DNA from 2 places in the Bradyrhizobium elkanii USDA 76 genome. Region 2 is predicted to be linked to the other one. Evidence: riboswitches for the same ligand, from Rfam matches in the RefSeq annotation. Region 2 holds a riboswitch; the other holds the start of a gene.

Region 1 (15,061 bases), 400 kb from region 2:
GGCCGAGCACGAGCCGGTGCTGTCGGTCGCGGCCACCGTCGCAATCCTGCTCTGCCTGCTGGCGCTGCTGCTGCGGCGGCGCAGCGTGTTTCCCGTCATCGCGATGCTGGCCGCGGTGGCCGCAGGCTTTGCGACGGCGACCTGGAAGACGGCGCGCGTTGCTCACACGGTGCTGGCGCGGCCGATGTTCTCGGTGGCGCTGACCGGCTTCGTCGAGGCGCGTGACATCCGCGAGAAGACCGATCGTTTCGTGCTGCGCGTGGTTTCGATGGAGAGCCCGCGCGACATGACGAAGCTCGATCGTGTCCGGCTTTCGGTGAAGAAGGGCACTGCGCCCGATGTCGGCAGCTTCGTAGAGTTGAAGGCGCGGCTGTTGCCGCCGCTCGGGCCGCAGCGCCCGGGCTCCTATGATTTCGGACGTGACCTGTATTTCCAGGGCATCGGCGCCTCCGGCTTCGTGATGGGCGCGGTCAAGACCAGGGAGCCGCCTGCGACCGGCGGCTTTGCGCTGCGCTACGCCGCCTTCATGCAAGGCCTGCGCGACGCCATCGACGCGCGGATTCGCACCACGCTCGACGGCGACCAGCGCGCGATCGCAACCGCATTGCTCACCGGCCGGCGCGACGCGATCTCGACGCCGGTCAACGATGCGATGTTCATCTCGGGGCTCGGCCATGTGCTGTCGATCTCCGGCTACCACATGGCCGTGGTCGCCGGCGTCGTGTTCTTCGCGGTGCGCGCGCTGCTCGCGCTGTTTCCGGCACTGACGGCGGGGCATCCGATCAAGAAATGGGCGGCGGCGGCGGCGCTGGTCGCCGCGGCATTCTATCTGTTGCTGTCGGGTGCGGAGGTCGCGACGCAACGGTCGTTCTTCATGACCGCCGTGGTGCTGCTCGCCGTGATCGTCGACCGCCGCGCGATCACCTTCCGCACGCTGGCGGTGGCGGCGCTGATCGTGCTCGCGATCGCGCCGGAGGCGCTGGTGCATCCGAGCTTCCAGATGTCGTTTGCCGCGACGCTCGGGCTGGTGGCGCTGGTGCAGATCGGGCTGCCGAACCTATTCGCGTCGCCCGACCATTCGGCGACCGCGCGGGTTGCGCTGTGGGGCGGGCGCGAGCTCACCATGCTGATGCTGGCCTCGCTGGTGGCGGGGCTGGCGACGACGCCCTACGCCGCGTTCCACTTCCACCGCGTGACGCCCTACGGGCTGCTCGCCAACCTCGCGGCGATGCCTGTCGTGTCGGCGGTCGTGATGCCGGCCGGCCTGCTGGGCCTCGTCGCCATGCCGTTCGGCTTCGACGGCGTGTTCTGGGCGATCATGGGTCTTGGCATCGACTGGATGATCCTGGTGACGCAATGGGTCGCCGCACTCCCGGGCGCGGTCGGCCGCATGGCGGCGTTCGGGATCGGGCCGCTGATTGCAGCGAGTGCCGGCATCATCCTGCTCGGGCTGCTGCGTACGCCGCTGCGCTGGTCGGGCGCGGTTCTGCTGCTGGTGGCCTCGGTCTGGGCGCTCAGGGTGCCGCAGCCGGACGTGCTGGTCTCCGGCGACGGCCGCAACGTCGCGGTGCGCGGCGGTGACGGGCGGCTGCATTTGATGCACAGCGCCAAGGATGCGTTCCTGGTCAAGGAGTGGCTGGCGGCGGACGCCGACGCGCGGACCGCCACCGATGCGTCGCTCGGCGACGGCGTCTCCTGCGATGCCGGCGGCTGCGTGACCCAGGGACTAGGCGGCGCCTTCGTCGCGCTGGCGACCCGGCCGGAGGCGCTGGCGGACGACTGCGAGCGCGCAGGCTTGATCGTGACGGCGCGGGCGGCGCCGCGGGGCTGCACGGCGTCGGTGATCGATGCCGAGCGGCTGCGGCGCCACGGCGCGCTGGTACTGCGGCGGACCAGGGACGGCTACGCCGTCGATGCCGTCAAGCCCGGCGGGATCGACCGGCCGTGGTCGCCGGCGGTTCCCGGCGACGGCGAGAGCGAGACGACGCTGCGCGCAGCCGCCGCCGCACCGCGGCCTGCCGTGGATGCGACGCCGGCCGAGTCCGATCTGCAGGGCGATGACTAGCGGTGGTCCGGCGAGGGGGCGCTCGGCAGCTCGAACAGGCCGAGATGGTATTCGTCGGAGTCGGGGCCGGCGTCGGGCTTCTTGACGAGGGTGAAGGAAGCCTCGGGAAATTGCTCCCAGACTCTCAGGTCGTCGGCCGTCACCGTCAGCCAACCGAACCGGAACATGTAGCGGCCCGGTTCCGTGACGCGTCCAGCCTTTTGCCATGTGACCTTATCGACCACCGCGCACGTCCTCCGTGCCCGATGATGCGCCAAGGCGCCGGCTGACGCAAATTTCCTCGTGCGCCCCGGAAGCGGAAGTCCGGGGGCGCCCGAAATTGCTTAGGTCATCCGCCGCCGAACAGCCCATTCCGCGGCGACGATGCGCTCAACCCAAAAACAGCGTTGCAAATGCGGAGGGCCGCCGCTCCACCACCTTCGGCTTCTGCTCGACCGGCGGATGCAGCGCCGGCAATTGCAGCACGCTGACGCGCTGTCCCTCGACCAGCTGGGTCACCAGCACATGGCTGCCGTCGGGGAATTCCACCGCGTCATGATGCCGATCGGGCACGTCGGGCTCGACTTCGTTGAACACGCCGACGCGATAGTTCAGCGTCTTGGTCCAGATCCAGCGGCTGTCGTAGCGAACGTTCTCGGCGAAAGCGAGCTCGGTGCCCGGCAGCATGCAGACCGCGACAGTGGGATCGTTTTCCGAAGCAAAACCGCGGGTCGACGTGCCGCGGAACGTCGTCGTGATCAGCGTCTCTCCGACAATGGCGGGGCGCGATGCCACGGCGTGCAGACTATAGTCACACATCGGATGGCTCCTCATTTCGAGGTAGCGACCCGTGCCTCTCTTGAGGCATTGGGGCCTCTACCAGAGTGGACGATAGCGAACGAGCTTCCGCTCGTTTCTGGGCGATTGTACGACTGGTCCGAGACCGACCCCGATCACAAACACGCGACGCTGCGCGAGAGGTATCGGAGCGCATCGGGCAGGCCGTACGCTACGCTATCATGCAAGGAACGATCCGACGTGTTGCTCGTTCCCGGCCGCCGCAAGTATTTGCAATTCAGTATTTGCGATACAGGCCGATCAGCTTGCCCTGGATGCGGACCCGGTTCGGCGGCAGGATGCGCACTTCATAGGCGGTGTTGGCCGGCTCGAGCGCGATCGATGCGCCGCGGCGGCGGAAGCGCTTCAGGGTGGCTTCCTCCTCGTCGATCAGCGCCACCACGATGTCGCCGGTATTGGCGACGTCGTTGCGCTGGATCAGCGCCATGTCGCCGTCGAGGATGCCGGCATCGACCATCGAGTCGCCGCGCACCTCGAGCGCATAGTGCTCGCCGGCGCCGAGCATGTCGGGCGGCACGCTGATGGTGTGGCTGCGGGTCTGCAGCGCCTCGATCGGCGTACCGGCGGCGATCCGGCCCATCACGGGGACCGCGACCGGACGGTTGCCGTCGTCCTCGGCGATCGGCGGCGTGCTGGCGCGCCGGCCGAGGGTGCCTTCGATGACGCTGGGCGTGAAGCCGCGTCGGCCGTTGCCGCCGCCGGCCGAGAGTTCGGGCAGCTTGATGACCTCAATGGCGCGGGCGCGGTTCGGCAGGCGGCGGATGAAGCCGCGCTCCTCCAGCGCAGTGATCAGGCGGTGGATACCGGACTTCGAGCGCAGGTCGAGCGCATCCTTCATCTCGTCGAAGGAGGGCGGTACGCCGGCCTCTTTCAGACGTTCATTGATGAAACGCAGAAGTTCGTACTGTTTGCGCGTGAGCATCTCGAGTATTCCCCCGGTTGATAGCGGCGTTCGATTCCGAGACTCTTCTGGTGGGGCCTGCAGGCGGGGCCTGACCTCAGGAGCATGTGCTCGTTGCACTTGCTTCCACGCGGCTTCCCGATTGTAGACACCAGTACTCGAAACAAATCATGAACGGACACTATATGTTCGATATGTGTTCCGCAACCACTTAATTTCCGGTGAACGGATCAGGCAACGCACGATCGGCGGGGCGTGAAAACCCTATTCGGGCAGCGTCAGGATCTCGCATTCGCTGCCTTTGACGGCCGCCGCCGCAAACGGCGGACGCACGAGAAGTGCCCGTGCCGCAGCGAGATTCGCGAGCAGCGACGAATCCTGCTGCGTCACCGGCGTTGCGATCAGCTTGCCGTCCTCGCGCGCTTCGAGACGCGCCCGCAGATAGTCCTCGCGCTGGTCGTTGGCGGCGAGGTCGCGGCCGAGCAGGGCGCTCGCGCGGCGATGATGAATCACTTTCCGGCCGCTCAGCGCCCGAATCAACGGCACCAGGAACAGGAAGGCGCAGACATAGGACGACACCGGATTGCCGGGCAGGCCGATCACCCGCATCGCGCCGAGCCGGCCATGCATCATCGGCTTGCCGGGCCGCATCGCGATCCGCCAGAACGCCATCTCGACGCCCTCGGCCTCCAGCGACCGCTTGACGAGATCGTGGTCGCCGACCGAGGCGCCGCCTGTCGTAATCAGGACATCGGCGCCGGCCTCGCGTGCCCGGCGGATGCCGGCCGTGGTCGCCTCCACCGTGTCGGCGGCAACGCCGAGGTCGACGGTCTCGGCGCCTTCGGCGCGCGCCAGCGCCCGCAGCGCGTAGCCGTTGGAATAGACGATCTGGCCGGGACGGGGCCGCGAGCCCGGCATCACCAGTTCGTCGCCGGTCGCCAGCACCGCGACCTTCGGGCGGCGGCGCACCGCAAGTTCCGGATAGTTCATGGCGGCCGCCAGCGACAGCGCGCGGTCGGACAGGTGGCTGCCGCCGGCGAGCAGCACCTCGCCCGCACGGAAATCGACCCCGGCCTGGCGGATGTGCCGCCCGACGCTGGCGGCCTCCGTGATCGTGATGTGGTCGCCGTCGACGGCGGTGTCTTCCTGGATGATCACCGCGTCGGCGCCATTGGGGATCACGCCGCCGGTGAAGATCCGCACCGCCTCGCCGGCGCCGACCGTCCGCCCGAACGGCCGGCCGGCGGCGACTTCGCCGATCACCTTGAGCCGGGCCTTTAGATCAGCCGCATCGGCGGCGCGCACCGCATAGCCGTCCATCGCCGACATCGGCTGCGGCGGCTGGGTGCGCAGCGCCGCGAGGTCGTGCGCCAGCGTGCGGTGGTAGGCGGCATCGAGCGCGACCATCTCCTCTGGCAGCGGTTCGGCGCCGGCGAGGACGGCGGACAGGGCATCGGCAACCGGCATCAGGGCCACGCTCAGAGCTCCTCAATTCCTAATGTCCAAATACCAAGTGCGGTCAAAGCCCTTGCCACGTCATCCGTCGATGTCACGTGGATAGCATGAAGGCCGCGCGCCCGTGCACCTTCGATATTGGCGGCCAGGTCGTCGAAGAACAGGATCCGCGACGCCGGGACGCCGATGGCTTTTACCACATGATCATAGGCCTCGGCGTCGGGTTTGCGGAAGCCGATGCTCGAGGACAGGAAGACGTTGCGGAAATGGCTGAGCAGCTCGGCATGGGTGACCGAGAAGTGCGCGACATGGGCCGGATTGGTGTTGGAGAAGGCGTAGAGCGGCATCCGCTCGGCGGCCGCCGCGAGCAGCGGGGCGATGCCCGGCATCTCGCCGGTGAAGATCGCATTCCAGCCCTCGAGGAACTGGGCGTCCGTGATGTCGATGCCGAGAGTCCGGCGCAGGCTTTCGAAGAACGCCGCGTCGTCGATCCGGCCGATCTCGTGATGCTTGAAACTGTCGTCGACGACAAATCGCGTGGCGAGCTCGGCGGGCGCACAGCCGGCGTGCTGCGCCCAGTGCGCCATCACCTTGTCAAAGTCGATGTCGAGCACGACGCGGCCGATATCGAACAGCAGCACGTCGACGGAGTTGGGAGAGAGTCGCGAGGTCATTGCGTGAAACCGTGTACGAGAATTGCGGGCAGGCGGCAATGTCCTCGATTTCAGTGACGGGTGTGTGGATTGTACGTGGCGTTGCATTCATCGCGAGACTGTTCCCGCGCACACCACCGTCGTCCCGGCGAAGGCCGGGACCCATCACCACCGGATTTGATCAGGAACGGGATCGTGGCCCCGGCGTCGCGCAACAATTGAGATTTGGGGTAATGGGTCCCTGTGTCTTGGAAGTGTGTCAGGATGAGGGTGGGCGGGAAGCCGTTGGGTCCTTGGCGCTTGACGCCGTGAGCCGGCTCGGTCTCCCGCCCGTTCCATCTATCAACCTGAACAGTTGCACGAGGCTGCACCAACAGACCTCGCATCACAGGGACAGGCACCGTGATCATAGCTCTTCGTTACGTCGGAATCGACATCTCCAAGAAACACCTCGATATCTTTGATGAGGCTGACGGCGTGCCGAGGCGCATTGCCAACGCGACACAGGCCATCACACAGCAGGTGGCGCGTTGGCAATGCGATGCGCTGGTGGTCTTCGAGGCGACGGGTATCTATGACCTCGCGCTTCGCGAGGCGCTGCGTCAGGCCGGGATCCAGTTCGCACGGATCAACCCGGCCCGTGCCCGCGACTTTGCACGGGCCAGCGGCCTACTCGCCAAGACCGATCCGATCGATGCGCGGATGCTGGCGGCCTTTGCGCGGGCCATGCAGCCCGCCCCCGAGCAGGTCGCCGATCCTGCACGGGGCGCCTTGGCGAGGCTTGCAAAACGGCGGGATCAGCTGGTCCTCATGCGCGCCCAGGAGAAGAACCGGCGCAGCGAGGCCGACGATCGCGCCATGGCCGAACGCATCGGCCGCCTCATCGAGGTCCTCGACAGCGAGATCGCCGAGATCGAGGCCGACATCAGCGCATTGATTAAAGCCGAAGCGCAGATCGCGGACGATGCGAAGTTAATGCGTTCGCTGCCCGGCGTGGGTCCCGTGGCCTGCATGCAGCTCATCGCGCAGATGCCGGAACTCGGGCGGGTCGGACCGAAACAACTCGCAGCGCTCGCTGGCCTTGCTCCCTTCAACGTCGACAGCGGCACCTTCCGCGGCAAGCGCAAGATTGCGGGCGGCCGAAAGCGCGTTCGTGACGCCCTTTATATGGCGGCCCTCAACGCAGTTCGCAGAGCTGATCCGTTCAAGGCCTTCTATGCACGACTGCGACAGGCCGGAAAACCAGCCAAACTCGCCCTCATCGCCGTCGCCAGGAAGCTGCTCACGGTCCTCAATGCCATGATGCGAGACCGAAAGCCGTACCTGCAGACCAAACCAACATAACAGTTGCCGGCCTTCGCCGGGACGACGGCGGGTGTTGTCGCTTGTGCGTCAAACATTCGCATTCTCGCGACATGATATGTCCGAGCCTTGCTCTTTTCACCCTATATTTTTGCTGCGGTGCTTGGCTTGCCGCGTCGGGCAACTCAGTGGCACGCGCGCGCGCGTTTTCGGCACACCAAGCGGCTTGTTGACGCCTCCCGGCGGCTTGGTGCCCGCCGGGCGTAGCTCTCACAGCCTGGACAGTGCCAGGCCGAGGTAACCGATCAGCGCACCGGTGCTGAGAATGATGACGACGAGCGCCTGCTCCGAGCGTGCTTGCAAGGTTTTCCGGGTCACGGTGTTCGACGCTCCGTCTTCGAGATCATGCGGTCCAACGAACAGCATCAATTTCCGTTCCGGTCGTTCCCGGGGAACCTTCATGACGTGCCCATGCAGACTGCACACCCGGACGAGCGACGCGACGAACGCGGAACAGGAACGCGGCTTGGCCGCCTATGAGGGCGGTGCGATCCCCGGAACGGGGAAAGCGCGGCACATCTCGACGCTGTTCGACCTCAGTCGCTTGACGACCGCTGCATCTCCCTTCGACCGGAGGGATCCCGCAATGAGCTCGGCGATGAGGCGCATTTCGGGCTCGCCCATGCCGCGCGTGGTCGCCGCCGGCGTCCCGAGGCGAATGCCGCTCGGCTTGAGCGGCGGACGCGGATCGTCGGGAATGATCTGCTTGTTTGCGGTGATCCCGACGGCGTCGAGGATGTTCTCGGCCGCGCCGCCGTCCAGGCCGACGCTGGCCACCGTATCCACGACCATCATGTGATTGTCGGTTCCGCCGGTGATCAAGGTCATGCCGCGTTCCATCAACGCTTCGGCCAGGACCTTCGCGTTACGGATGACCAGCCCTGCATAGGCCTGAAAATCGGATGTCGATGCCTTCTTCAGCGTGACCGCGGTTCCGGCCACAACGTTCATGTGCGGACCTCCCTGCAATCCCGGGAACACCGACGCGTCGATCTTGCCGGCGAACTCCCGGCGACAAAGAACGATGCCGCCGCGCGGTCCGCGAAGCGTCTTGTGCGATGTCGTCGTCATCACGTCGAAGCCCGCATCGAGCGGATTGCGCAAGGCGTTGCCGGCGATCAGGCCGCCGTAATGGCTGACGTCGGCCATGGTCAGTGCACCCACCTCATCGGCGATACTCTTGAAGGACGCATAATCCAGATCGCGCGGATAGGAGCTGTAGCCGCACAGCACCAGCTTCGGACGGACGTGCCGGGCCATGGCGCGGAGCCCATCGAAATCGATGGCGCCGCCGTTTGACGGCTGCGTCTTGTAGCGGGCGAAGTTGAAGAGCCGCCCCATGTGCGACACGGGCGCGCCATGGGTGAGATGGCCGCCGTGTGACAGGTCCATCGCCAATATCGTATCGCCGGGCTGCAGCAGGCCGAGATACACGGCCTGGTTCATTGGCGACCCGGACAGAGGCTGAACGTTGGCATGTTCGGCGCGGAACAGCGCGCAAGCTCGCTGTCGGGCAAGGTTCTCTATCTGGTCGGTAAATTCCTGGCCGCCGTAATAGCGGCGCCCCGGATAGCCCTCGGAATACTTGTTGGTGAACACCGACCCGAGCAGCTCGAGAACCTCGGGATAGGTGTAATTTTCCGACGGAATCAGCTCGACGCCGTCTTGCTGGCGGCGCTCTTCGCCCTCGAGCGCAAGGGCAACTTCCGAATCGTTGAGGTGGAGTTCATTGCGGAATGACGGCATGGTCCGGGCTCCCTAAGACGCTGGATCATCAGCTGAACGGGTGCCCAGGCGAACGGCGCTAGAACCCTTCGCGCTTCACCGTGGTCAATTCCACGTAAGCTCGCCAGTCGCGCGAGGGGCGAATGAGCCTGCGGAGCTCATCGCGAGCAGAAGGTTATCCAATCCCCGGCGCGCTCGCAAGAGTTGGTCGCTGCCGCCGCCGCGGGCTCAGCGTTCGCCGAGATCGAGCTGCGTCAGGATGCCTTGCCGCAGCGCGAGGCGGACCAACTCGATATCGGTGCCGACGCCGAGCTTGTCCTTGATCAGGGAATGCAGGTTCGCGACCGTCTTGGGGCTGAGGTGCAGCGCCTCGGCGATCTCCTCGGTGGTGTTCTCCGCGAGCAGCATCCGCAGCACCTCGAATTCCCGCGCGGTCAGGAGGTCGGCAGCCTTCCTCTCGCCGGCAAGGTGGCTGAGCGCGAGCTCGTGGTCGATATCCGGGCTGATCGCGATCTTGCCCGACAGCGCATCCATCACGGCGTGCACCAGCGTCTCCGGCGGGCTGGTCTTGGTGACATAGCCGCTCGCGCCGGCGCGGATCGCCTGCACGGCAAAGGCCGCGTTCTGGTGCATGGTGAACACCAGGATTTTTGCGCGCCTGTCCCACTGCCGGAGGCGGCGGATGGCCTCGATGCCGCCGATGCCGGGCATCGACAGGTCCATGATGACGAGGTCGGGCCCGGTCTCCTTGTAGAGGCGGTAGGCCTCGACGCCGTCGGAGGCTTCGGCGACGACGCAGAGGTCCGGCTGCTTCTGCAGCATCGCCCGGTAGCCCTCCCGAACGACGGCGTGGTCGTCAACCAGCATGATGGTTCGCGCCGCATGGCTCATGCCGCGCGCTCCACCGGTGCGGCCTCTCGGCTGGCCGCGACGGGAACGATGACGCGGAGCGATGAGCCGCTGGGCTGTCCGGTCTCGAAGCTGAGCCGCCCGCCCAGCGCGGCGACCCGTTCGCGCATGCCGAGCAGGCCGAGGCCGGACTTGAGCTGGGGATCGCCTTGTAGATCGCCGGGCTGGCCGTCATCGTCGATCGCGAGCACGATCGCGCTGTCCCCGCCGCCGGGCGCCGCCTCGCGCATCTCAAGCCGCAGCATCACGCGCGTGGCGCCGGCATGCTTGGCGGCGTTGGTGAGCGCCTCCTGCACGATGCGGTAGAGGTTGGCGCCGACGGAGGCGGCAAGGCGCTCGAACGATCCCGATATGGTGATCTCGAACCGCGGCTGTCCCCGGCTGCGGCCGTTCCAGCTAGCGACCAGGCCTTCGAGGCTGGCCGCAAGTCCGAGTTCGTCGACATCGGGCGGGCGGAGCCGGAAGAGGGCGCCGCGCAGCGTCTCCATCATGCCGGTCGCGGTCCGCGCGATGCCGTCGCATTCGGCGAGCAAAGGCGGGCAATCCGCGGCCGCGGTCTGGCGCGCCGAGGCGGCGAGCGCACGGATGGCGGCCAGCGACTGCCCGAATTCGTCATGCAGCTCGCGCGCGAGGTGCCGGCGTTCCTCGTCCTGCACCAGGATCAGTTTCTGCGTCAGCGCGTTGCGGTCGGAGAGCGCGGCAGCGAGGCGCTCGGCGAGCTGGTTGAAGACGTCGCCGATCGCCGACAGTTCGGCGAGATCGAACGGCGGCAGGCGCGCGGCGAGGTCGCCTGCGGCGATCCGTTCGAGCCCGTCGCGGATCTGCCGCGTCGGACGCAGCGCGCGCGCCAGCGCCGCATAGACCAGGGCGCAGAGCAGCGGCAGCGCGATCATGAACACCGCCATCAGCCGGCCGGCATCGTGCCAGGCCTCGGCGGTCGGCACCGCCGGATCGATCCAGGCCACAGCCTCGCCGACGGCGTTGCCGCGCGAAACCACCTGCCGTACAGTCTCGCGGCCGGGATCGAACAGGCGGCGATAGAGCGCCGCGAAGGCCAGCGGCGGCGCGGCCTGATCGGCTTGCGCGCCGCCGCAGAAGCGTTGGCTGATCTCGCCGCTATTGCTGCGAAAGGCGATGCACAGTCCCGGCGTCATGACCGTAGCGGCAACGCTGTCGAGATCGGGAAAGTCGGAACGCGCATTGTTCAACCATTGGATCTTGCTCTGCTGCAGCTCCAGCGTCTTGGCGGCGACATCGGCAACGGCCGCGATCCGCCCGCGCACCGAGCGGTCGGCCTCGACCAGGAAATAGCCGGAGATGACGGCAAAGCAGAGCGTCGAGACGATCGCCACGCGCAACGTCAGCCGCAGTTTCAGATCGCTTCCGGACCAAATCCACATTGGCGTATCCTCAGAGATCGCAGACGAGCCTCAGTGCGCGGTCGCGGGCAGGGCCGTCGCGCACATTAAACGGCAGAACGGAGGCGCCGAGAAGCGCCGCTGTCGGCGCGGACCATCGTCGTGAAATTTTCCCGGCACCGGGCGGGAGGCACTCCGCTGCGGCGCGGAGGCCAGTTGGCCCAGGATGCGACCGACCCGCCCGCGCCAGCAGCTGAAAGGCCCCAATCATGCGTCAGTCCCGTCTCGTTCTGCTCTCTGTTGCCTTGATCGGCCTGCTGGCCGGATCTTGTCCGCTGCGCGCCGAAGCCGGCAGGGCGACGGCATCCCCGCTTGGCGTCAGCATCCACGATTTCGGCTATGTTGATACGTCAGGCGAGGTGATCGACCAGACCGCCGCGCATCAGAGGCGGCTCGATGCGTTCATGCGCGCGCTGCGCGCCGACGTCGCCGCGGAGCCGCGCTATCGCCTGGTGTCATCGGCGGCGCCCGCAGGCGAGGCCCGGATCAAGGTGGTCGGCGGCGTGCAGAAGATGAGTACGCTGGTGCAGTGGGCCAAGGTGGCGGTCATCGATGTCGAAGCGAACCAGGTGCTCTACGAGAAGCTCTACACGTTTCGCGGCGACACTGATGAGGCATGGGACCATGCGCGGATGTTCGTGTCGCGCGAGGTGCGCGGCGTCCTCGCGGCCGTGCTGCCGCCGGGGCAGACCGCCGCTGCGGCGCCGATCGGGCTTGCGGTGTTCGCATTCGAGCTCGAGGACACGTCCGCGGCGCCGTCGTCCGGCCTTGCCGACGCCGATGCAGCCTACCTCGCCGATGTCACCAAGGGCGTGCGTGACCGGCTTGCGCAGTCGGGCCGCTACCGCCTGGTCGATACCGGCGGCGCGACCGCGGAGCCCGTCAAGGCGCGTGCGCTGCGTGACTGCGACGGCTGCGAAGCCGCGATTGCGCAACAGCTCGGCGCCGATCAATCGCTGATCGGCGTGATCAGGCGGGTCAGCCGGACCGAATACACGATCGGCTTCCAGCTGCGCGACGCCCGCAGCGGCGCGGTCGTCTCGCGCGGCGACAGCGGCCTGCGGATGGGAGCCGATTATTCCTGGACCCGTGGCGCGGTCCGCCTAGTCGGCGACCGCCTGCTCGAGGGGGCGGCGCAGCGCTAGTGATGCGCCGCAGCCACGGCCGCAACTTTGGCAGGCGGACCATAGCAAAGTGCGATAGCTGCTAGACACAGCGTCATCTGGCTCCGGGCTCATGCGTGCGCTATCACCGCCGTCTGATCACCGCACAGGAGCCGCCGATGCGTTTGCCCGCCATCCTCTTCGCTCTCACGCTCGCCGCAAGCCCCGCGACGGCCGAAGAGCTGTCGGGCACGCTGCAGAAGATCAAGGAGGCGAAGAAGGTCACGCTCGGCTTTCAGGAGGCTTCCGTTCCCTTCAGCTATCTCGACGACAATCAGCGGCCGATCGGCTTTGCGCTCGACATCTGCCTGAAGATCGTTGATGCCGTGAAGAAGGAGCTCGGCGTATCTGACATCGCCGTCGACTACCTCCCGGTGACCTCGTCGAACCGCATTCCGCTGATGGTCAACGGCACGATCGATCTGCATTGCTCGGCGACCACCAACAGCGCGGACCGCCAGAAGCAGGTGACCTTCACCAACACGCACTTCCTCAGCGCGACACGCTTTGCCGCCAAGAAATCCGCTGGGATCAACACGATCGACGATCTCAAGGGCAAGTCGGTCACCGCCGTTGCGGGCTCGGTGAACCTCACGCAGCTCATCAAGGTCAACACCGAACGCAAGCTCGGCATCAACGTTCTCCCGGCCAAGGACCAGGCCGAGGCGTTCCTGATGCTGGAGACCGATCGCGCCGAGGCCTACGCGCTCGACGACGTCCAGCTTGCCGTTGCGATCGCGCGGTCGAAGCAGCCTTCGTTCTACATGATCAGCGAGGAGGCGTTCTCGAAGGCAGAGCCGTTCGGCATCATGCTGCGCAGGGAGGACACCCCGTTCAAGGCGCTCGCCGACCGCGCCACGGCGGAACTCTACAAGAGCCCCGAGATCGAGGTCATGTACAGGAAATGGCTGGAAGCGCCGACCCCGCCGAAAGGTATCAATTACAACGTGCCGATGTCGCCGGCGCTGCGCCACGCTTTCGCCAATCCGAGCTCGAGCTTCGATCCCGATGTATACGAGGTTGCGAAGTAGCAGAAAGTAGCCCGCATGAGCAAAGCGACATGCGGGTAAGGTCCAGCTTGAATCGATGGCGGGACCCCGGATGTCGCGCTCGCTGATCCGAGCTACAATTGGCCGACAGGGTGGCGGAAAACAGATCGCCGCGTCCAGCCATCAATCCATGGAACGGCTTTTCGCGCGCATGGCGAAAAACGAAATAGCGTCTCATATACATCGGGCGGTTTTCTCTTAAGCTCGCAGCAGTTGTGACTGTTGTTCAGGAGCTCAAGCCGGTGACTACGCCATTTTCGCTTTCGCGACGTTCTGCGCTCGGCGTGCTTGCCGGAAGTCTGATCACCGGCGGTGCGCGCGCGGAAACCGGAGCGGGGGGCGGCACCGATCTCGGCGGCGTTACATTGCGCGTTGCCTACTACAAGGGCGGCTGGCGCCAGCTGTTGCAGGCCGCGGGCGAGGACAAGACGCCGTACAGGATCGAGTGGAAGGAGCTCAACAACGGTGTGCTCCACATCGAGGCCTTGAACGGGGACGCGCTCGACATCGGTTCGGGCAGCGAGATTCCGGCGATGTTCGCGGCGCGCCAGAATGCCAAGGTGCGCTTCGTCGCCGTCACCCATGAGGATCTCAACATCCAGGTCACGGTGGCGGCGAAAGACGCGCCGATCCATTCGATCGCCGATCTCAAGGGAAAGCGCGTCGGCTATGTGCGCGCGACCACGGCGCATTATTTCCTCGCCAAGCAACTCGAGGAAGCCGGCCTTGCGTTTGGCGATATCGAGGCCATCAATCTGACGCCGTCCGACGGCTATTCGGCCTTCGCCTCCGGCAAGCTCGATGCCTGGGCGATCTACGGTTATAACGGGCAGCTCGCGATCGCCAAGCAGGGCGCGCGGCTGCTCAAGACCGGCGCCGGCTATCTCTCGGGGAATTTCCCGATCTACGCCAATCCGAAGGCCGTCGACGATCCGCTGCGTCACGCGGCCGTGAGCGATCTGCTGCTGCGGATCCAGCGCGCTTATGCGTTCGCCAACAAGAATTTTCCGGTGTATGCGGCCGCGCAGGTGGCGGAGACGCATCTGCCGTTGCAGGACATCCTCGACCAGTTCGCCCGTCGCAGCGACGACTTCGCGCTCGCCGGGGTGACGCCTGACGTGCCGGAGACGCACCAGAAGGTCGCCGACACCTTCCTCAAGCTCGGCGTGCTCGACGCGCGCGCGGAGGTTGGAAAATTCTGGGACACCAGCTTCAACGAGGCGATCGCGGCGGGCGCAGCGAGGCTCGCGAAGCTCTGACCGCGATCTGGCCTGTATAGGCTACGTACGTCATTTGCGGGCGCGCCGGCGCGATTGTGGTCCTGGGAGACCAACAGCAGTCCGCGGGCACCTCCTATGATTTACGGCCCCAGCGTGACGGCTGGGGCCGCAGGAGGTGGTGTGTGCCTCTGGGGCAATGAATCAGAGGACAGTTTCTGAACCGCACGCTGATGACAATGTTCCAACCGGCTGCGGCCGGCGGCGCCATGCTGCCATGCAGACTGAGAAGCTTGCAGACCGCGCC
Region 2 (15,061 bases):
GTCGGCCGCGCCGCGACCACGATCTCGGTCGCTGGCATCGCGGTGCCTTTTGTCTGCGGCTTCGCGCTCGGCGAATTGCTCCCCGGCGGCCTGCTGCCGCATCCCGAAGCGCGGCCGATCGCCTCGCTGTTTCTCGGCACGGCGCTGTCGATCTCCTCGGTGAAGATCGTCGCCGTTGTGGTGCGCGAAATGAACTTCATGCGCCGCAATGTCGGCCAGATCATCGTCGCCAGCGCGATCATCGACGACACCCTCGGCTGGATCATCATCGCCGTCATCTTCAGCCTCGCCTCGCGCGGCAGTCTCGACATCCTCTCGGTCGCGCAGGCGCTGTTCGGCACGCTGGCCTTCCTCGCGATCAGCTTCACGATCGGCCGGCGGCTGGTGTTCCGGCTGATCCGTTGGGCCAACGACCATCTGGTCTCTTCGGCCGCGGTGATCACCGTAATCCTGCTGTTGATGTGCGCGATGGCGATGATCACGCACCTGATCGGCGTGCACACCGTGCTCGGCGCCTTCATCGCCGGCGTGCTGGTCGGAGAATCCCCGATCCTGACCCGGCAGATCGACGAGCGGCTGCGCGGGCTGATCTCAAGTCTGTTCATGCCGGTATTCTTCGGGCTCGCCGGTCTCAGCGCCGATCTCACCGTGCTGAAGGATCCGTCGGTGCTGGGGCTGACCGCGGCGCTGGTCCTGATCGCGAGCATCGGCAAGTTCGGCGGCGCCTTTTTCGGCGGCGCGCTGGGCGGGCTGACCCGGCGGGAATCGTATGCGCTGGCGAGCGGCATGAATGCGCGCGGCTCGACCGAGGTGATCATCGCCACCATCGGCCTGTCGATGGGGGTGCTGAGCCAGACCATGTTCTCGATGATCGTGACCATGGCGATCCTGACCACGATGGCGATGCCGCCGATGCTGCGCAGCGCGCTGGCGCGGCTGCCGCTCGGCCAGGACGAGAAGGAGCGGCTGGAGCGCGAGGAATATGAGCAGCGCGGCTTTGTCGCCAATCTCGAGCGACTGCTGCTCGCGGTCGACGAGAGCAGCAATGCGACATTCGCCGCGCATCTCGCCGGCCAGCTCGCCGGCGGGCGCGGCCTGCCGATCACGGTGCTGCATGTCGGCGCCAACGCCAAGCTGCAAGAGAAAAACCGCGCCGATGAGGAGAGCCCCGAAGCGGCGGTCATCAGCGCGGCCAAGGCGAGCGCCGAAGCCGATGCCGACGGCGGCGGCAGTGTCGACGTCATCAGCCGCGCCCGCGAGGAGACGGCAGCGGAGGCGATTGCCGAGGAAGCCAGAAAGGGCTTCGACCTGCTGGTGGTCGGCATGGACGCGGTCGCCGGCCCCGATGGCGGCTTCGACAGGCGGCTCGACGACCTCGCCTCCGGCTTCGACGGCCCGCTGGCGATCGCGGCCGCCAAGGGCGTGCACGAGAAGGAGCCGACGGCGAATGCGCGGAAGATCCTGGTGCCGGTCTCGGGCAGCAACGTCTCGCGGCGCGGCGCCGAGGTCGCGATCGCGCTGGCGCGCCTCTCGAGCGAGCCGCTGCAGGTGGTCTACGTCTCGACCACGCGCGACAAGGGGGCCCGCCGCACCGGTCCCAGCATGTCGCTGGCGCATGAGGAAGCGATCCTGAAGGACATCGCGGCGACCGCGGCGCGCTACGACATCAACGTGACGACGCGGCTACGCGCCAACACCGCGCCTGAGGTCGCGATCCTGCAGGAGATCGCGTCAAGCCGGGCCGACCTCGTCGTGATCGGCGTCGACCGCATCCAGGGCGACAGCCTGAATTTCGGCAGCATCGCCGCGGCCGTGCTCGGCAAGTCGAAGGCGTCCGTACTGCTGGTGTCGGATGGCGACGTCAGGCCCAAGACTTGAAGCCGAAGACTTCAAACAAAGACCTGAGGACGGAGGTTCGGAGCGCGCGCGCCTACCACTCTTCCGGACAGGGGTCGACGATCTTCCAGAGATCGACCCCGTTCTTGATCTTCTTCATCTCGGTGGTGAGGCCGCCATTGCGGCGGATCCAGTCCTTCACCGTGTCGGGGTAGTAGGACATCAGGTCGGAGGTGCCCTCGAGGCTGGTGACCTTGATGCCGAAGGTGAAGGCCTTGTCGTAGTAGGCCTGGTGGAAGCCGATGCTGGCCCGCGGCGTGACGCAGATCTTGTTCAGCGGCACGATGCCGAACACCAGCGTGCAGGCCGAGTTGCAGATGCCGTCGATCACGACGCGCTCGCGGCGCTCGCGGATCTGCTTGTACTTGGCCTTGTACTCCTCGACATAGCCGCCATGGTCGCGCGTGATGTGCAGCACCGCCCGCGCGGGCGTCGCGGCCAGAACCGAGAGCAGCAAGGCGACAAGGGGCGTGATGCGCATGGATCGTTCGAAACCGCGGGAAAGGCCGGGCCCGGGCGGACCTGACCGCAAGACTCTGGCCGGACTGTGTTGGCAATCCGTTAAGCATCCGCAAAAAGGCAAAATTTGGCGCGCTGTGACTGATTTCCCGCAGCTTTTGGCCCCGATTCCGGGTTAAATGGGCCTTGGGGCGGCCCTCAATGCCGATTCCCGTAAATGCCCGGAGGCCGCCCATGACCAAGACCAAGCTTTTCGCCGCCCTCGCTCTGGCCGTGATGGCCCTGACCCCGGCGGCTGCGGCCGACCTCACGGCCCATCCGCGCCACCACCGGCATCACCACCACGCCCATTGGGGCCTGCCCTACCACATCAGCTATCTGCACAATTACGGCCCCGGCCCAACTGCCGGCAGCTTCGCCTATTACGACGGCCCCGCGCGCAACAAGTGCTATCAGAGCGCGGCCGCCTATATCGGCCAGGACCACCGCCGGCATCCCTGCTTCTGACGACTGTAAGGGAGAGGGCCGCCGGGACGCGCGGGCACCGCCGGGTGCCGCGCTCCGTGGCTGCTGGCCCTCCCCGCCCAAGTCTGATAATCGACCCGCAACGCGCTCGTAGCTCAGCTGGATAGAGCATCGGATTTCGATTCCGAGGGTCGGGAGTTCGAATCTCTCCGAGCGCGCCATCATTTGGACGCCCCCGCGCCAGCGTGCGACGGCAGCCACGAAACCATTTTCATCAGCGGACGAAACCGGGCGGAAACATTTCACCGGTAGCATCTACCCAAACAATAATGGGGAAGTGTCATGATGGAAGCGACCATTGTCGCGCTGTTGCTCCTCAGCGCCGCTGTGTTTTTTGCCCACGCCTACGACGCCCTGCATACGCATTGACGGGGGATAGGCATCGTTGAGTCTGCGTACCCTCCACTGGGATCTGTGGGCTCGCGCAGGCCATCGACTGTGCCCTAACCCCGCCCGCCCCTCTCTCCGAACCACCGCCGGCACGCCCGGCTGAAGCTCGTCGCATCGGTGTAGCCGAGCGCGGCCGCCATCTCGTCGCGCGATTGGGCGCCTGCCGCGAGCATGATCCTCGCGCGCTCGCGCAGTACGCCATCGAGCAGCGGGCGGAAGGCGCTGCCGGTCTCGGCGAGCCGCCGCACCAGCGTTCGCCGCGAGGTGCCGACGAGGCGCGCGGCCTCCTCCTCAGCCAGGCGCTGCGGCAGGCGCGCCGCGATCAGGCGCTCGACGATCCCCGCCAGCGCCGCGGTGTCGGGCTGCGGATTCTCGATCGCCTCGAGCGCTTCGATCGCCTTGGCGTGCAATTGCGGATCGGCAAACGGCGACGGCCGCGCGCCAAGCGCTTTCGGCACCTCGAAGATGAAGGCGGCAGCGTTGAACTTCACCACGCAGGAATAATGCTCGAGCAGCCGCTCCGCGCCCGCAGGTGGCGGCCAGGGAAATTGCAGCGTCGCCTGCCCGATCGAATCCTCGAGCAGCTGGACGTACACGGCGTGCACGTTGAGGCTGACCGCCAGCGCCACGGCGTGCCACAGCGCTCCGTCCATCTTGACCGCGGGAGAGATTTCAATCTGGATCGCGCGCGCGGTCTTGCGCAGCCGATTGCGGACGAAGGGCGCGCGGGTCGACCCGAAGCGCGCGCCGGTCGCCAACGCATCCGCGATGGTCGGCGCCGTCCTGGTCGCGACGTCGAGCGCGCCTTGCAGCGATGTCGACCAGACCGCCGCGGCCGACAATGGCCACAGCTCGCCATGCCGGCGGGTGATGTTGGCCGCCAGCACCACCAGCGAGGATACCGGCATGTGAGCGCCGGGCTGGTCGAGCGCCTCGAGCCGAATTCCGGTACCCTTCAGCAGTTCGTCGCGGTCGCTTCGCGTCTGGCCAAAGGCCCGCACCAGCGCCCGCGCATAAGCCGCGGACACCGGCGTGCGAAGGGCATCGGATTCCGATCCGTGCATGGCGTCGGCGACCTTCCCCTTGCGAACGACCGGCCGAACAGGCTTGGCGCAAAATGCCACAAAATTGGCCTGTTGTGAACTGGCGGCGCAGGCCCGCCTCGCGGCATGCTTGGCCCAACAACGGCGAACGCCGCCTCGCAAGAGACTGGAGGGAATGCGATGATCTTCACGGGCACCAATGCTGCTGGGGAAACCATCACCTACCGGGACGGCAAACGCTATCTCTGGATGCTCTCGTTCATTCCGCCGCTGATCCCGCTGTTGTCCTACTGGCTGTTCCTGCGGACGCACAATCCGCTGGTGACGCTGATCCCCTTCGTTTTCATCTTCATCCTGATCCCGCTGCTCGACGTCGTGTTCGGCGAAGACACCCACAATCCGCCGGCGGAAGTGGTCGCCGCGATGGAGGCCGATCCCTATTACCTGCGGCTCGCGCGCATCACCGTGGTGTTTCCCTGGATCAACTACGTCGCGCTGATCGCCTTCTTCGGCACCCAGGATCTGCCGTGGTGGTCCTATGTCGCCTTGCTGCTCGGCGTCGGCACCATCAATGGCGGTGCGCTCCTGATCGGGCACGAGCTCGGCCACAAGCCGGACAGGCTCAACATCCTGTTCGGCATGCTCGCCAACTGCGCGGTGGGCTACGCGCATTTCCGCGTCGAGCACAATCGCGGCCATCACACCTGGGTCGCAACCCCCGAGGACCCCGCCAGCGCGCGCTTCGGTGAATCGATCTATGCGTTCGCAACGCGCGAGCTGCCGGGTGCGTTCAAGCGCGGCTGGCGCAACGAGGCTGAACGGCTGACCCGGCGCGGCGAGCCGGTCTGGTCGGTCAACAACGAGATCCTGCAGGGCTTTGCGCTGACGCTCGTCGTCGCGGCCATCCTGATCGCGCTGTTCGGCTGGAAGGTCGCGCCGTTCATCGTCGCGCACCATTTCCTTGGCTGGTACGCGCTGACCCAGGCCAACTATGTCGAGCATTACGGGTTGCTGCGCGAGAAGCTGCCGAACGGCCGCTACCAGGCGGTCGAGCCGCGCCACTCATGGAATACCAACCACATCGTCTCGAACCTGATGACGTTCCACCTGCAACGTCACTCCGACCACCACGCCAACCCGATGCGTCCCTATCAGTCGCTCCGCGATTTCGACGACATCCCGCGGCTGCCGAACGGTTACACCGGCATGTTCGGGCTGGCGGCGATCCCGCCGCTCTGGTTCCGCGTGATGGATCCGAAGACATTGGCCTGGGCCGGCGGCGACAAGAGCAAGCTGAACCTCCGAGATCGGCCCGCGAGTTCGTGATCGCGGCGATTGCACGGCTCCCGGTCCTACATCTGCGCCGATCGCCGCTTCATGGCGCCGATGCCGAGGAAAGAGCCATTGACCGACGGATACTGGCTGGTGAATTCGAACATATCGAAGCTCGGCGCCTCGAACTGCTTCAGCGCCTTCCAGAGCAGCGTGGTATCGGGACAGGCTTGGGAATGGATGTCGTGATGCACGATGATGCGGGCGCGGGAACGCACCAGCAGATGATCCCGTAGTGCGCCGCGCAGGCTGTGATCGCCGTCGATAAAGACGAAGTCCGGCTTCAGCCGGTCGACATGCGCACCGACCAGCGGCGAGGTTGAAACATCCTGCATGTAGATCGGTTCGATAGCGGCCTGCTGCTGCGGCAGATCGAAATAGGCCGAGAGAAACGGCGTCGGCGCGATCGGATCGAGTGCAATCACGGTCTTGAGGTCGGCGCCGCTGTTCCTGAGCCATTCCGTAACCAGGATGAACATGCCGCCCCAGCGGCAGCCGATTTCCATGTACGAGGAGACGCCGGACGCGTTGCGCGCGAGCCAGGCGAGGTAGGGCGCAAGCTGGTTCGGATATTGCCAGAGGTGGAGGCCCTTGCCGAAGTTCGGCGGCAGCTCCGGCGGCTGCTCATGAAGCAGTTCGTCATTGAGCCCCAGCGCCGGGATGAATTCGCGTTCGAGGAAGTCCACGTTGGTCCGCTGAGCCGAGGTCAATGCGCCGATGGTACCGATCGCCTCGCGGATGAAAGGCGCAAGATCGGCGAAACGCTGGTATCGGTCGGCTTGGGCTTGCTGGGCGTTGAGCATCGGGGCGATCAGATCGGAGGGCGGACGGGAGACCGCTGGTCGTCGCGCCTCCAATCATTGAACGGACCAGGCAGCCGTCTCGAGCGCAAAATCTTGCGTTCGGTGTCGAATAGCCGCCCGCTCGCACCGCGCCGGCCGAGCCGCTTCGGCGCAGTGCTTCGAACGCGCAGCCTGCTCCGCTCTCAGCCGCTCGGAATCTTCCGCCGCACGGCCTCCACGCCGGCGTCGGTCACGTTGTATCTGCGCCCCATCTCCGGGACGATCCAGCCCTTCTCGATCATTCCGGCAATGGTGCTCGGGCCGACGCCCGCGGGAAACGGGCGGCGGTTGCGGATCGCGTCGATCGCGACCCGCTCGAGATGGGTGGCGACATGCGAGGGGCGCGCGCGAAACGCCTTTGCCATGATCAGGACCGACAGGACCTCGGCGCGCCGGCGCACGGCCGAAGCGCTGCGGGTCAGTTCGTTGCTGATCTCGAGAGCGTTCTTGCCGGCCCTGGCGAGTTCTCTGAGCTTCTCGTCCTCGTCAGGGCTCCAGCGCCGCACGATCCCCATCTGCCCCTCACCGCCTGGATACCCATCTCAAACCGATGCATACGCAGGCGGCGCTGATTTGCCATGTGACTTTCGGCACCTCTTGATGCGACGTCGGGGCTGTCGCCATCAGGAAGGCGCGGGTGCCGCGCGATGCAGCCCAAAGAGCATGATCCGATTGAATCGGATCATGCTCTCAATCCCCTTGCTTGGTGGCGTTTTGCTTGCGCGAACCGGTATCCACTTCGCGCTGGAACGCTTCAGTGCTTGCTGGGTTCAAGTGCGATGAGCACGCCGGTCGGCTCGGGCTCGTGCGGCCGAAGCGAGGTCAGCTCCGGATCGCTCCACTCGGCGAGACTGACGACTTCGCCGGTCTGCCCCGGCATGTCGGAGGTCTGGGCCGGTTCAAGCACCTTGAGCCCGCTGGTGTCGACGAAGAATGTGTGCTCACCGAACACGCTGTTCAGTTGCGCCACGGCCGGGTGATCGTCCGGAAGCACCTGGGCATTCAGTTGCGTCATGGTCTGCTTGACTTGCGTGGAATTGAGTTTCATCCGCTGCTCCTTCTCGTTGGTTCCGGCCGCAATGGTTTCCTTGACAGGTTTCCTTGACAAGTTTCCTTGGCTGGTTCCTCCCCGCCCGCACCCCGCACCGGGGGCTTCAAGGTCTCGAACCAATCAGGCAACGAAACGTTCCGCACGCGCGACGCATTGACCGCCTGCGCACCGGTTCCCCGCGTATCAGATGTGAAGTGCGACTCTGAAGTCACGCCCATCGCTACGAGACGCGAGGCTTCTTCCTTGCGAGTCCTTCCAGATGCACGCGGCGTACGGCGGATTTGCGCGCGCGCTCCCTGGTGCGGCAGGCCCGGCAGCGCACCGCCGCGGTAAATACATCGCCCTTGGCGGTCTCGTACCACCATTTCTGCTGCAACGGCGTCCAGACCTCGGCAACGCCGCAGTCCTTGCAGACGAAGGGCTCCGGTCGATAGGTTCCGCGCAGCACGAAATCGGGAGTCGAATAGCTGTTCGATGGTGCGAGCCGCGTCGTATCTACGGCAACCTCGTCGCGCGCCAGCGCAATCTTGTAGTCGCGGAGACGTTGCCGTTCAGCGGCGCGTTGCGTCTGGATGCGGCGCCATTCTTCCGCCTTGCGCCGCCTGGCTTCGATCCCTCCGTGCGTCTGCCTGCTGCGTTTCACGTCGGCACATCCGTTTGGGTCGAATGCCTTCGGCGCATCGACAAAGTGAATACCGGGCAGCACGACCTCGTCGATGATGACGTCATTGATGCGCTGCTGTTCTGCCGCCAGCTTGTCATAATTGCCGCAACATTGCGCGACGACAAGTCGCGTGCGGGGAACACATGGCGGCGTTGGCCGCGGTCCGAGGCGGATGACTTCGGGATGCCCCTCAGCCGAGCTGCGCCCGCCCCTGCTCCGCCGGCCGCATGTGGATCAGCGCGTCGAGCACGAGGACAAGAACGGGGCGCTGCTCGTCGTTGACCAGCTCCGTCTTGAAGATCACGACGGCGTCGCGCCGCTCAGGCCTGATGGTGATCTTCTGGATCCGGGATTGGCCGGTGAGCGTGGCGCCGGGCCGAACCGGGCTCGGCAGGCGAATCTCGAAGCTCCGCCCGACGATCCCCGCCACCTTGGTCCAGATCGCCTCCACGACGAGCCGCTGATAGATCGCAATGGTGTTGAAGCCGCTTGCGATCAGGCCGCCGAACGGGCCGGCCGCAGCCGCGACGGGATCGGTATGGATCGGCACCGGATCATATTTCCCGGCGAACTCCAGGATCTCGGCCTCGCCGATCGTGTAGCTGCCAAGCTCGAACGTCTGGCCCTCGGTGAGATCTTCCGCATACAGCATCGCGCGCCTCCATCTGTCGCGCGATGCTAGACGAACGGTGCGGGCTTTCCATTACCCCGGACGTCATGAAACTTCGCGCGATACGCGAGCAACACCGCCGCGCGCATATCGCCGCAGGCATCCCGCGCTATTGCAGCCGGGCCGCCCTCGCCTTTGCGGCCTTCACCGTGTTCTCCATCAGGCAGGCGATCGTCATCGGGCCGACGCCGCGCGGCACCGGCGTGATCGCGCCGGCGACCTGCACCGCCTCGTCGAACGAGACGTCGCCGCACACCGCATAGCCGCCGTCCGGCTTCTCGACGCGCGTGGTGCCGACGTCGATGACGATGGCCTGCGGCTTGATCCAGTCGCCGCGCACGAGGCCGGCCTTGCCCACCGCGCTCACCAGGATGTCGGCCTCGCGGCAGATCCTGCTGATGCCGCGGGTGTGGATATGAGTCTGGGTCACGGTCGCGTGCTCCTGCAGCAGCAGCGCGGCCATCGGCTTGCCGACGATGTTGGAGCTGCCGATCACCACGGCATGCGCGCCGGTGAGGTCCGACAGGGTCGATTTGATCAGCCGGAGACAGCCCAGCGGCGTGCACGGCACCAGCGCATCGTCGCCGTGAAACAGCCGGCCGGCGTTCAGGGCATGCAGGCCGTCGACATCCTTGGCGGGATCGACCGCCGCCATCACGCGCAAGGCGTCGATATGCGCCGGCAACGGCAGTTGCACGAGGATGCCGTCGATGTCGTCGCGCGCATTGAGCGTCTCCACTCTGGCAAGCAGATCGGCCTCGCTGGCATCATCCGGCAGGCGTGCGACCTCGCCGCGCAGGCCGAGCCGTTCGGCCATCCTGACCTTGCTCTGCACATAGATCTGGCTCGCCGGGTCGCAGCCGACCAGCACGACCGCAAGCCCCGGCGCGCGGGGCAGCCGGTCGAGTTCGCCAGAAATCTTGTCGATGACAATTTGGGCATGTGCATGCCCATCGAGAATGTTCGCCGTCATGGCACCTCCGTTTCGAAGCGGTGCCCAGGCGCGCGGCGTTCAGTCTCTGCGCTCCCCGATGGTGGTCCATCCAAGCGCCAGTCGCGCAGATGGCGTCGTCATAGCCACCCCGCCGGGCAAAGGCAATTCACGCTCTCCCCGCGGGTCGAACGGCGACGAATTGCCCCCACTTTTTTGCCGGTGGATCGGTGCCGGGCGGGTCACCTCTGGGGGTAGGATTCGGGCAAGACTTGCGTTAAGTCTCGGCGCTTGCCGGGCTTTTCCGATCCCCGGCGCCATCCTTCCGGTCATCACGCCATTTCGGACATTTTCGACATGAAACATATCATCCTCGCGCTGGCGCTCTTCTGCCCGGCTGCCGCGCTTGCCCAAGGCACCACGCCGGCCCCCGCCGACGCCGACAAGCCGGCGGCGACCTCGCAGCCGATGGTCGGCGACAAGCCGCTGGTCCAGGTCGGCAAGAAGTCGGCCGCCAAGAAGGGCGAGAAGCCTGCCGCGCCCGACAAGCCGCAATCGGTCGCCCAGAAGCTTCAGGCCTGTCAGGACATCGACGACGCCACCAAGGAACGGCTGATCTGCTACGACGAGATCTTCAAGCCGCAGCCGAAGCCGAAGGCCGCCCCGGCCAAGGGCGTCAACGATTGCCGCTTCGTGAAGGAGGAGGACGAGCGGCTGACCTGCTATAACGGCTTCGCGGACAAGATTCCGCGCCTGCCGCGCTAAAGGTAGCGGGCGGCGCTCGGACGCCGTCGCGGATCCGGCCACCCGCCTGATCCCGGACATGAAAATGCCGCCGCAAGTGCTTGCGGCGGCGGATCGATTGCCGGCTGCGGGCGGCCTTTCTTACCAAGTACCGAAGCCACCGAAGAAGCCCATGCGCTGCTGCTGCGCGACGCGGTAGGGCTGATACATGCCGGGCTGTGCCAGCCGCATCGGCTGCTGGGGATGGGCATGGTAGCGCGCGACCTTACGCTTCTTCGGCGCCTGAGGCTGGGCCTGCGCGGGCTGCTCGGCCGGCTTTGTCTCGGCCGCGACCTTCTGCGCGTCAGCCTTCTCCGGCGGAATGAACTGGGCGAACGTATTGCGGACGCGGGCTTGCGCCGACGCGTCGCCCGTAGCCGACGGCATGGCCGCGGCAACCGCGTTGACCTGCGCCGGAACGATGGTCGGCAAATTGGTGTCGTAGACCACCCGCTCGGGCAATTTCTGGATCGACTTGATGCGCACCATGGTCTTGTCGACGCCCGGCGACGACAGGCCCTGGTTCTGGCCGCCGACCACGGCCTCCTGCGGCACGATGACATTGACGACGAAGAGCAGCGCGAGCAGCACGCCACCAACGAACAGGAAATAACGCGCCACAGGCATTTTGGTAGCTCCCCCCGCGCTGCGGGCGCGGTTCATCTCGGCGCGACGACATAAGTCATCGCGCGGGCGATTTCATCGTCTGCGCATGATCACCCGGACGCTGTCCGCGCTGCCGGTCGCTCACTAACGGCTGGTTTATTAGTTAGTTCCTGTCCGGCCGTTACGGTTCACCCGACAAGTCAATTCGCGGTCACTTTTTCGAGATGCCGGGAATTAGAGGCGGCTCGCGGTCACGACCGAACATTTCGCCTTGTTTGCGTTAACATTGACGAATCCGACCAACATCCGCGAATAAGTTTTGCGGCTTTTCATGGCGATGGTGTCGGAGATCAGCCGCTTGCGCTCGGTCAGCGGCCGACCGTCCCGGCGGATGAAGGCGCAGGCGATCTCGATGTCCTTGACCGCGAAATCGTTGGCATTGCGCAGCGTCAGGGTGACGAGCGCCTTCGAACCCAGCCCGCCGCGCCGCCACGATTGCGAGGCGATCCGCAGCTTGTCCAGCGGCGACCTTTCAGCGCCAGGCCCGGACGGCCTGGCCTCCTCTGTCCCCTGTGGGGCGGTGGCCACGCCGACAGTGGTCGGCTCGTCCGCCGGTGCGGCCAGCGCATCCCTCGCGGCCTGATTTGTGATTTGGGCCGGTTGCGCGCCGGTCGAGGCATTCTGCGCGGTGCGGACCATGGAGGAAGACACCGGCCAGACATCCTGGTCTCCGGCGTCGCTCGGCTCGGGGAGCATGAACCAGGCGGCGATCCCGGCGAGCGCGATCAGCGGCAGTAGCAGGCCGGCGTAGAAGCCCCCCTCACCGAGACGTCCGGCGGCCAACCTCCGAAACGACGCCAAGCCGATCCGCATCGTCGTGCCCTCACCCTGGCGGCCTGATCGGGCCGCCCCCACACAGAGAGGAAGCCGCACCGTGCGACTTCCGGGTCGGCCGCAGGTCGAGCGGCCACGCAAAGACAATCGCTGATGGCCGCAATGGTTTCATTCCGGGACGGTAATCTTGCGGCCGGCAGCACGGAGGGATGGTCTCACGGCCGGCCGCTCGCTAAGTTCGCGCCGCCCGAGAGCGAGTGCCGCGCGCCGAAGCGGCGCGAGAACAACAAGGAGATCGCAATGCCTGTCGTCACCTGGGACCACGTCCACCTGCGCAGTCCCGATCCCGAGGCCACCGCGACCTGGCTGCGCGACATTCTCGGCGGCGAGATCATCCGCGGCCCCGGCCGCATCGACGTCCAGCTCGGCGGCGCCAAGGTGTTCATTGCCGAGGTGACCCAGGGCGACGGCGTCAACGCCGCGCCGGTGACGCCCTATCAGGGGCTCGATCATTTCGGGCTCACGGTGAAGGACATCGACGCGGTTGCGGCCGAGATCAAGGCCAAGGGCGTCGAATTCACCAAGGAGCCGACCACGATCCGCCCCGGCGTGCGGATCTGCTTCATCCGCGGCCCGCAGGGCATCTCAATCGAACTGCTCGAGCGCGACCAGAAATACGTCTGAGCCACGCGTGCGGCGCTAAGTCATGCTGCCGGGCATGAAGCAGCGGATCGTCACGCCCATGTAGCTCGGAATCGGCCAGACCATGGCGCGACCGACCCGGTTGGGCTCGGTGACCACGGCCTCGTCGGGGACATCGATCCACGCCCCGTCGAGGCGCACACGATAGTGCCCGTCCTTGGATTCCCAGTCGACATCGCTGACCGCTGTGCCGTCGGCATCCGAACAGCACGGCCCTTTGCCGCTGCGCAGGCCGTCGAACCATTCCTTCAGCGGCGAATTGGCGTAGCGGCCGTCGGGATCGCGCGCTTGCGCGATTCGCACGGCCGCAACCAGCACCAGCGTTATCAACCCGAGGAATACGATGACGTGGCCCGCATGACGGGCCGAAGTTCCATTGAGTCTGCGAGGGCGTGCCCAATGGCCGCCGGATTCAATCCAGTCAGACATGTGTTTGCTCCAGCACTCACCGGCCAGTGCAACCAGAGCTATGCATTTCGCGGGCCACTTTGATTCGCGCGTACGGTCCGCTGTCATCGCGCCGTCACACTGCCTGGCAGGAACCGAGGGTGTCACCCGAACGCGGAACACCCGGGAATCAACCTGCCGCATTGCACGAGGTTGCTCGCTTTGGCATAAAAAACCAACTGGCTTGCCGTGGGCGCGGCGGCCAGCAATCGGGACGTCATGAAGAACGGACTTTACTCAATTCACGTCACCCTGCTGGACGGTCGCGTCGGTAAGGGCAGCGGCGTCATTCTCTTCCGCGACGGCCAGATTCTGGGCGGCGACGCCTATCTCTACTACACCGGCAGCTACACGGTGAAGGGCGATGCGTTCAAGGGCGAAGTCCTTGTGCAACGCCACACGACACCGCGCGACACCGACAACCCGCTGTTCGGCGGGCCCGCGCCCGTCGGCATCGGCGTCTCCGGCACCTTCACCGATACCCGCGGTACCATGAGTGGCACCGCACTGGTCGGCAAGGCGAGCCTGATCTTCGGCGCCACGCTGCACAAGCTCGCGGATATCAATTAGCGATTGGAAACTCGCTGCTGGATCCGTCACCCCCGCGCAAAGGCTTTGCCTTTGTCGCTGGAGGAGCGCGCCCTTGTCTCGAAGGGTCGACGGCCACCAGCGCGCGCCGAGCATCTTTCGAGACGCGCTTCGCGCTCCTCAGGATGACGGAACAACGCACGAGTCGGTCTGAGCCATAGTGCGGCCTACTCCGCGGCCTGCTCCAGCGGCGCGACGCGCGGCAGGATCATCTGGATGCGGGTGCCGTTGCCCGGTGCGGAATCCAGCGAGAGCCGGCCGCCGAGCCGCGTGGTGACGATGCTGTAGACGATGTGCAGGCCGAGCCCGGTGCCGCCCTGATCGCGCCGCGTCGTGAAGAACGGATCGAAGGCGCGGCGGCGCACGTCGAGGCTCATGCCGCAGCCATTGTCGGCGAAGATCACCTCGACATTGTCGCCGCCGGCGGCGTGGACCTGGATCTCGACCTCGCCGGCCTTACCGTCCGGGAACGCATGCGCGACCGCGTTGAGGAACAGATTGGTCAGCACCTGGCCATACGGTCCCGGATAGGAGTTCATGATCAGGTTCGGCTCGCAATCGACGTTGAGCGTCAGGTTGTGCTTGCGCAGGCCGGGCCTCAGACTCATCACCACCTGCTCGGTGAGGTCGCCGAGATCGAAGGTGCGCTGGTCGGAATAGTTGCGGTCGGCGGCGACCTGCTTGAACGACTGGATCAGCTCCGCGGCGCGGTTGAGATTGGCGACGAGTTGCGAGGAGGCATCGCGCGCCGTGTTCAGGAAATCGTTGAGGCTGGAGCGGCGCAGGTCGCCGCGCTCGACCTGGGTGGCGAAATTCGCGGTCTTGCGCTCCAGCGCGGACGCCACCGTCAGGCTGATCCCGACGGGATTGTTGACCTCATGGGCGACGCCGGCCACCAGGCGGCCGAGCGCGGCGAGCTTTTCAGCCTCGATCAGCGAATTCTGGGTTTCGCGCAGATTGCGCAGCGCGGCTTCCGCGGAATCCCTCGCCTTGCGCATCTCCTGCTCGGAGCGCTTGCGCTCGCCGATATCGAGCGCGACCGTGACGATGTTCTCGATGTCGCCCTGCGCGTCGAGGATCGGCAGCTTGTTGACCAGCCATTGCCGCATGTTGCCGGCGACGTCCTTGTACTCCTCTTCATAGAAGCCGAGCTCGCGCCGCGCCGACAGGACGCGCTTGTCGTTCTCATCGGTCTTCGCCGCGCCGTAGCGCGACATCAGGTCGCCAGTGGTCTGGCCGATCGCGTCCTGCGGCTCGATGCCGAAGATCCCGGCCATGTAGCGGTTCATCAGCACGTA

Evidence for each region. Region 2 has a riboswitch for ZMP and ZTP ahead of JEY66_RS20565 (bifunctional methylenetetrahydrofolate dehydrogenase/methenyltetrahydrofolate cyclohydrolase). Riboswitches for the same ligand answer to the same signal wherever they lie in the genome.
Region 1: another riboswitch for ZMP and ZTP. It lies ahead of JEY66_RS22535 (serine hydroxymethyltransferase); the one in region 2 lies ahead of JEY66_RS20565 (bifunctional methylenetetrahydrofolate dehydrogenase/methenyltetrahydrofolate cyclohydrolase).

The regions. Positions count from the first base shown of each region.
Region 1 covers NZ_CP066356.1:4,633,617-4,648,677, forward strand. The annotation lists gene JEY66_RS22495 (ComEC/Rec2 family competence protein) at 1-2,065, shown strand, start outside; gene JEY66_RS22500 (hypothetical protein) at 2,062-2,289, opposite strand; gene JEY66_RS22505 (hypothetical protein) at 2,435-2,863, opposite strand; gene lexA (transcriptional repressor LexA) at 3,120-3,824, opposite strand; gene JEY66_RS22515 (molybdopterin molybdotransferase MoeA) at 4,068-5,279, opposite strand; gene JEY66_RS22520 (HAD family hydrolase) at 5,282-5,932, opposite strand; gene JEY66_RS22525 (IS110 family transposase) at 6,314-7,255, shown strand; gene JEY66_RS22530 (hypothetical protein) at 7,484-7,639, opposite strand; gene JEY66_RS22535 (serine hydroxymethyltransferase) at 7,748-9,019, opposite strand; ZMP/ZTP riboswitch at 9,055-9,140, opposite strand; gene JEY66_RS22540 (response regulator transcription factor) at 9,227-9,889, opposite strand; gene JEY66_RS22545 (sensor histidine kinase) at 9,886-11,307, opposite strand; gene JEY66_RS22550 (DUF3280 domain-containing protein) at 11,535-12,470, shown strand; gene JEY66_RS22555 (amino acid ABC transporter substrate-binding protein) at 12,608-13,519, shown strand; gene JEY66_RS22560 (ABC transporter substrate-binding protein) at 13,780-14,796, shown strand.
Region 2 covers NZ_CP066356.1:4,236,741-4,251,801, reverse strand. The annotation lists gene JEY66_RS20620 (cation:proton antiporter domain-containing protein) at 1-1,878, shown strand, start outside; gene JEY66_RS20615 (hypothetical protein) at 1,931-2,377, opposite strand; gene JEY66_RS20610 (hypothetical protein) at 2,590-2,862, shown strand; tRNA gene JEY66_RS20605 (tRNA-Arg) at 2,965-3,041, shown strand; gene JEY66_RS20600 (AraC family transcriptional regulator) at 3,324-4,334, opposite strand; gene JEY66_RS20595 (alkane 1-monooxygenase) at 4,494-5,639, shown strand; gene JEY66_RS20590 (class I SAM-dependent methyltransferase) at 5,666-6,448, opposite strand; gene JEY66_RS20585 (SANT/Myb-like DNA-binding domain-containing protein) at 6,631-7,002, opposite strand; gene JEY66_RS20580 (hypothetical protein) at 7,242-7,535, opposite strand; gene JEY66_RS20575 (zinc-ribbon domain containing protein) at 7,759-8,181, opposite strand; gene JEY66_RS20570 (MaoC/PaaZ C-terminal domain-containing protein) at 8,393-8,854, opposite strand; gene JEY66_RS20565 (bifunctional methylenetetrahydrofolate dehydrogenase/methenyltetrahydrofolate cyclohydrolase) at 8,982-9,845, opposite strand; ZMP/ZTP riboswitch at 9,861-9,940, opposite strand; gene JEY66_RS20560 (hypothetical protein) at 10,161-10,568, shown strand; gene JEY66_RS20555 (hypothetical protein) at 10,689-11,213, opposite strand; gene JEY66_RS20550 (hypothetical protein) at 11,427-12,065, opposite strand; gene JEY66_RS20545 (VOC family protein) at 12,327-12,710, shown strand; gene JEY66_RS20540 (hypothetical protein) at 12,726-13,157, opposite strand; gene JEY66_RS20535 (GrlR family regulatory protein) at 13,395-13,745, shown strand; gene JEY66_RS20530 (PAS domain S-box protein) at 13,931-15,061, opposite strand, start outside.